2 regions of the Aceticella sp. 75b-Ac genome follow, and region 1 is predicted to be linked to the other one. Evidence: riboswitches for the same ligand, from Rfam matches in the RefSeq annotation. Region 1 holds a riboswitch; the other holds the start of a gene.
The links. Region 1 has a riboswitch for S-adenosylmethionine ahead of metK (methionine adenosyltransferase). Riboswitches for the same ligand answer to the same signal wherever they lie in the genome.
Positions count from the first base shown of each region.

Region 2: linked by a shared signal. The riboswitch ahead of AC0LWJ_RS06895 (homocysteine S-methyltransferase family protein) and the one ahead of metK (methionine adenosyltransferase) in region 1 are both predicted to bind S-adenosylmethionine.

Region 1 covers NZ_CM190971.1:1,020,560-1,024,013, reverse strand. The annotation lists tRNA gene AC0LWJ_RS05425 (tRNA-Pro) at 238-313, shown strand; tRNA gene AC0LWJ_RS05420 (tRNA-Val) at 320-395, shown strand; tRNA gene AC0LWJ_RS05415 (tRNA-Tyr) at 422-506, shown strand; gene AC0LWJ_RS05410 (rubrerythrin family protein) at 744-1,247, shown strand; gene AC0LWJ_RS05405 (peroxiredoxin) at 1,289-1,951, shown strand; SAM riboswitch class I at 2,059-2,162, shown strand; gene metK (methionine adenosyltransferase) at 2,223-3,413, shown strand.
Region 2 covers NZ_CM190971.1:1,304,925-1,308,378, forward strand. The annotation lists gene AC0LWJ_RS06895 (homocysteine S-methyltransferase family protein) at 1-1,220, opposite strand, end outside; SAM riboswitch class I at 1,273-1,367, opposite strand; gene AC0LWJ_RS06900 (hypothetical protein) at 1,481-1,735, shown strand; gene AC0LWJ_RS06905 (hypothetical protein) at 1,767-2,786, opposite strand; gene AC0LWJ_RS06910 (phosphodiester glycosidase family protein) at 2,797-3,454, opposite strand, start outside.

The DNA.
Region 1 (3,454 bases):
GGTATAAGCTCTTTTCTATATTATACTATATAGTTTATGAAAAAAGTCGGCTAAATAGAAATCCATATAAAGAATTTATGTTGATTTCTAAAGAAAGAAGTAATATTAAGTATAATCAAGCATAATTTAAATAATTGCTTAAAAACAGAGATAATCTTATTATACGGCTAAAAATAGCACAAAATTAATATTGTAAATCATCTTCTTTTCTATTATAATTTAAAGTACCGTATTCGACGGGGTGTAGCGCAGATGGTAGCGCACGTGCTTTGGGAGCATGGGGCCGGGGGTTCAAATCCCTCCACCCCGACCATGATGTGGTCGTATAGCTCAGCTGGGAGAGCACCTGCCTTACAAGCAGGGGGTCATAGGTTCGAGCCCTATTGCGACCACCATTTTTATAAATAAATATAAATCATATGGAGGGATACCCAAGGGGCTAAAGGGGGCAGACTGTAAATCTGTTGGCGCAGCCTTCGATGGTTCGAATCCATCTCCCTCCACCATATGTAAGACCATGTAGGTCTTTTTTTGTTATATTATTGTAAAAATTCAATAAAACTATTGACAAAGAAAATTCATGAGGTATAATTATTATTAAGTAAAGATAATTATTATATAATAAAACATAAAACAAATTTATTTTTATTTGATTTCTTTGATTATGTTTAAAAATAACAAAGTAATTACATGTGTTTACTCTAATATTTGACACATGAAATAAAAAAGGAGGAAGATTTAAAATGAAGGAAATGACAAAAAAGAATTTAAGTGATGCATATGCAGGTGAAAGCCAAGCACATATGAAGTATCAAATATTTGCAGATGTTGCAGAAAAAGAAAATAAACCCAATATAGCAAAACTTTTCAGGGCTATTTCATATGCCGAAAGAGTACATGCAACAAATCATTTAAAAGAACTTGGAGAGGTTGGCAATACTGCAGAAAATCTTGAGAAAGCAGTCGCAGGTGAAACATTTGAAGTTGAAGAAATGTATCCTGCATATAATGCAGTTGCAGAACTTCAAAGAGAAAAGGGTGCCAAAAGAAGTATTTATTATGCAATCGAAGCAGAAAAGCTACATATTAAAATGTACGATGATGCTAGAAATGCTGTTTTGAAGGATGAAGACATAAAGCTTTCTAAGGTTTATATTTGTCCTGTATGTGGGTATACTACTATTGATGTACTTCCTGATAAATGTCCGATATGCGGCGTTCCAGGAAATAAGTTTGTTGCATTCTAAATTATTTTACATAAATAAAACAATAAAAGGAGGAAATGTAAATGGAAGAGGCAAAAATGAGGCTATTAGGAGAAAAGTTCCCGTCAATTGAGGTTATGACAACACATGGCAAAAAGCGTATTCCGGAAGATTATGCAGGCAAATGGTTTGTTTTATTCAGTCATCCGGGAGATTTTACACCGGTCTGCACAACAGAGTTTGTTGAATTTGCAAGAAAAGCCGAAGAATTTAAAGCTTTGAATACAGAATTAATAGGATTATCTGTAGACCAGGTATTTGCTCATATAAAATGGGTAGAATGGATAAAAGAAAAATTAAATGTTGTAATACCTTTCCCTGTTATAGCTGATGAATTGGGGAGAACATCAAATCAGCTCGGGATGATTCATCCCGGAAAAGGTACAAATACAGTAAGAGCAGTTTTTATAGTAGATAATAATGCAGTGATAAGGCTTATCATGTATTATCCGCAGGAAACCGGCAGAAATGTTGACGAAATATTAAGGGTTATAAAAGCACTTCAGGTTGCAGATGAAAATAATGTTGCAATGCCGGAAAAGTGGCCCAATAATTATTTGATAAAGGACAAGGTAATTATACCCCCTGCAAATACCGAGGAAAATGTAAAATTGATAAATGAAAAGATTAAGAATAAAGAAGTAGAAGCATTTGATTGGTGGTTTGCATACAAAAGCCTGAACTAAGCTAAATAGAACATGTGTGAATTTAATTTTACACATGTTCTATTTTTAAAAAAATTTGACATCTTAAATATACTATGCTATATTAATTATAAGAATTTAATAAAAAGCTCTTATCAAGAGAGGTGGAGGGAAGAGCCCTATGAAGCCCAGCAACCTGTCAATACTGACAAGGTGCTAATTCTCTCAGAAGCATGCTTCTGGAAGATGAGGGAAGTGATCCTCTTCTTTTGGAAGAGGTTTTATTTTGTTTTAAAGGAGGAAATATTAAGAAATGCACAAGTTTTTTACATCTGAATCAGTTACAGAAGGACATCCCGATAAGATATGTGATCAGATATCCGATGCAATAGTAGATGAAATTCTAAAAGAGGATCCATATGCAAGGATAGCTTGTGAAACAGCTATTACAACAGGAATGGTGCTGATTATTGGGGAAATATCAGCAAAATGCTATGTGGACATACCCAAAATAGCCAGAAAAGTAATAGGAGATATTGGATATACAAGGGCGAAATACGGCTTTGATGCCGAAACATGTGCTGTGCTGACATCTATTAAGGAACAATCGCCGGATATAGCCCTTGGTGTTGATAAGGCATTAGAAGCCAAAAAAGGTGAATATACAAATAGTAATATAGAAGAAATAGGGGCAGGAGACCAGGGAATGATGTTTGGTTATGCTTGCAATGAAACACCTGAACTTATGCCACTTCCAATATCCCTTGCACACAAGCTTGCAAGAAGACTTGCAGAGGTGAGGAAAAATGGTACGTTGAAATATTTGAGACCTGATGGTAAAACACAGGTTACCATAGAATATAAAGATGACATGCCAATCAGGGTTGATTCCGTTGTTGTATCAACACAACATTCACCGGATATTGACCATGATAAAATTGAAAGAGATATTATGGAACATGTAATAAAGCCCGTGATTCCAGAAAAAATAATGGATAATAAAACAAAAATATTTGTAAATCCGACAGGAAGGTTTGTTATTGGCGGTCCACAAGGTGATAGCGGACTTACGGGAAGAAAAATAATTGTAGACACATATGGCGGATATGCAAGACATGGTGGCGGGGCTTTTTCAGGAAAGGACCCGACAAAGGTTGACAGGTCTGCCACATACGCCGCAAGATATGTTGCAAAGAATATAGTTGCGGCAGGACTTGCGGATAAATGCGAAGTACAGTTGGCATATGCAATAGGTGTTGCAACACCCCTTGAGGTAAACATTGACACATTCGGAACAGGCAAGATAACTGACGAAGAAATTTCAGACATCGTTAAGAAGGTATTTGATTTGAGAGCTGCCGCAATAATAAGGGATTTGAATCTAAGAAGACCTATATACAGACAGGTTGCAGCATATGGACATTTTGGAAATGTAGTTGGCGATGTTCCATGGGAAAAAACAGATAAAGTGGAAATATTAAAGAAACTTGCAGGTCAATTTTAAAGCCCGGGTTAACCCCGGGCTTTACGGCATTTTATTTTATT
Region 2 (3,454 bases), 280 kb from region 1:
GGTTTACCTCTTATAATCCTTACCGCCTTTTCTATTGCTTTTATATCATTGCTGTCTATCTGCAGAGGAAGATCTGATACATTTTGTATCTCTGAAACAATTAAAGGCATCATTTTTTCTTCATTTATGCCGGGAACCCCTATATTAACATCAAGCACATTAGAACCTGCCTTTTGCTGTGCAATGGCTTCTTCTAACACTAAATTAATATCTCCTTCTTTTATAGCAGCACTTAATTTTTTCTTGCCTGTTGGATTAATACGCTCACCTATAATACATATAGGATTACTGCCACCTATAAAAACCGTTTTTGTATTTGACGAAACGGCTGTATATATGTTTGTATTTTTTAAAGGCTTAATATCCTTCACATATTCCTTTAATTTTTTTATATGCTCCGGAGTGGTTCCACAGCAGCCACCCACTATAGATGCACCGTTTTCTATGAGTTTTTTCGAATACTTAGCAAATTCCTCAGGAGAAACATTATAAACAGTTTTTCCATCTTTTATATACGGCATACCCGCATTTGGCTGGGCAATTATCGGTATATGGGCAACCTTTGACATTTTTCTTACAACATCAATCATTTTATCAGGACCAGTTGAACAATTTACACCTACAGCATCAAGTGAAAGCCCTTGAAGGCTAATAATTGCAGTTACAGGGTCTGAACCCATTAATGTCCTTCCATCTTCCTGAAATGTCATTGTACATATAATTTTAAGATTGGTATTTTCTTTGACTGCCAGTATCGCTGCTTTTGCTTCAAGTATATCTGACATCGTTTCTATAAGGGCAATATCAGCACCTGAAACCTCGCCGGCAATTGCAACTTCTTTAAAGACATCGTATGCTTCTTCAAATGTTAATTCACCATAGGGTTTCATCAATTCCCCTATAGGTCCTATTGACAATGCAACAGGCTTCCCATTAGAAGCTCTTTTGGCAATTGATACTGCCTTCGCTATTATAAGGGATGCATCCTCCGACATGTTATAAGCTTTAAGCTTTATTCTGTTTGCTCCAAAGGTATTTGTTTCTATTATATCAGCACCTGCTTCAAGATATGAAAGATGTATATTATATATCATTTCCGGTTGGGATATGTTTAAATATTCAGGACACTCACCTGTTTTCAAACCCTTTTCCTGAAGCTGTGTTCCCATTGCTCCATCAAAAATAACCACGTTATTTAAAGGCTTCTGAAATATATCCATCTGTTTCCTCCTAATAAAAAATCTCTTCACCAAAAGAAGAGATACCATATTCCTCTCATCTTTCAGCGATATGCTGCTGGAATTAGCACCGCAAAATCCGGTTGCCGAGCTTCATTGGGCCAGTCCCTCAGCTACTCTTGATAAGAGATAGTTATATTTACTTAATGAATAATATAATACATTTTATTTATTCTTTTGTCAATAAAATATTCCATGCATTGGAAAAATTATTGACGAATTATTAAAATAAGTCTATAATTATGTTAGGACTTAAAAATAGAACAAAAGAAAAAATAATAGGAGGTGCATTTAAAATGGAAGAAAAAATAAAACACGAACATGAACATACGCACCCGGAGGTTCATCATTCACATCCCCACAAACATGATGATAATACAATTCACGAACATGAACATACCCATTCGGCTACGACCCATACCCATGAGCACGCACATGAGCCGGAAAAAGTAGAAAAACACGAACACGAACATCCTGAACATAAACATGAGCATTAAAAACAAGGCTGGCAATATACCAGCCTTGTTTTTAATCTAATCTCAAAATAACCTTATTGTTTTCTTTATAAATTATATAATTTTTATTGACTCCTATTATCTTCCCGTAGGCGCTTAAAATTTTATCTGTTTTAACATCTTTTAAATCTTTATTACCTATAACATTGTATATATTACCACTTCTAAGCATTATAATAGTATTATGACAATCTACAGGTTCTTTCACAGCTAAATGACACCAGTATTTCATTTTTTCCTCAAGTGAACCATAATAAATTTCTGTTATTTTATTGTTCTTTAGCTTTCCTAAATAAACATAATCATTGCTGTCTACACCTATTAGATAGTAACCTCCACTCACAAGGGTATATCCACTGCCATTTTTTATTACACGAATTACATTATTTGATGATTCATATACCAGGTTATCATTTCTTTGCGTCTCATACATTCTGACTATTCGCTTAACAGGCAATCTTAATTCAACAATTTTACCCATTATATCAACACGGTATAACATGCTATCTCCCTGTTTGTCCACTATATTTATATAAATCATATTCGTCAATGGAGATAATGTTACATTGGTTATACAACTGCCTTTTGGTACATATATTAATTTATCAACTTTAATATCATTATTAGTATCAAGGTCATATGCCTTAATTTGTATGGCTTCCTTACCATGATAATTTGCCTTGCAATAATAAAGCAATCTGTTCCTGTCGGTCAGCCATGTATAGTAATCAATTGTTTCACCATTTATGTCTATTGTTTTTTTAATTCGAGAGGTATTTGTATCAACAATTATTAGTTCATTATTCAAGATATATGAGATAAAACCTCCATCATATGATGCTTTAATATCTTTTGCATCAAATGGCAAATTAAGCTGGATCTTTTTTCTTAATGAAATATCTTCATCAGCAACTTTTTTTATCTGTATCGTATCTGTTGATGATAAAAAATAATCGTTGATATAATACAAAACACCCATTTCAATTAAAATAGGAATTATAAACCATATAAAAATTTTTTTAAGTTTCTTCATCGTTATCACTTCATTTCGCAAAAAATATTGTTGGTACGGTTCTTTCTCCAAGTGGATTAGATGGATTGTTTATAACCTTGCCTTTAAAATACATTGTCGTTGATGACCCGCCATCAAGATTTGCAGCATTGTATGCTCCATAATCGAGCATTATATTTTGTACGTCTTTTAAAGTTGCTCCTAAGCTGCTTATTGCCCTTCCATCAATGACTAAAAATATAACCGTTCCGTCTCTTCTTTGACCTATAGCTGTTCTTGGAGCAATACCCCAACCTCCATCTCCGTTTTTTATCATAGGTTTACCATTTACTATCAATGGCGGTCTAAAACTAACTGCCTCTTTTATTGCCATTTTATTTATCTCTTGTGGAGTATGTTTGCCAACAAGCAATTTCCCGTCATATGTGAATCCTACAAGGTCTACAGTTCCATCTGCACTTGAAACATTATTATATAGCATCTTGCCATTATGAATTATAATGCCGTCAGCTATTCCGCCGCTTCCTGTCCAAGCACCGTTAACAAATCCCAAAAATCCTCCGGCATTTATCGCAGCAACAGCATTATTATTTTTAGCAATTTCGCTTGTTGTTTCTCCTTCCTTGGGCAATTTACTTGATATACCTACCTGTATTCTTGTAGGGTCATGAATCAAAATAATTTTTCCT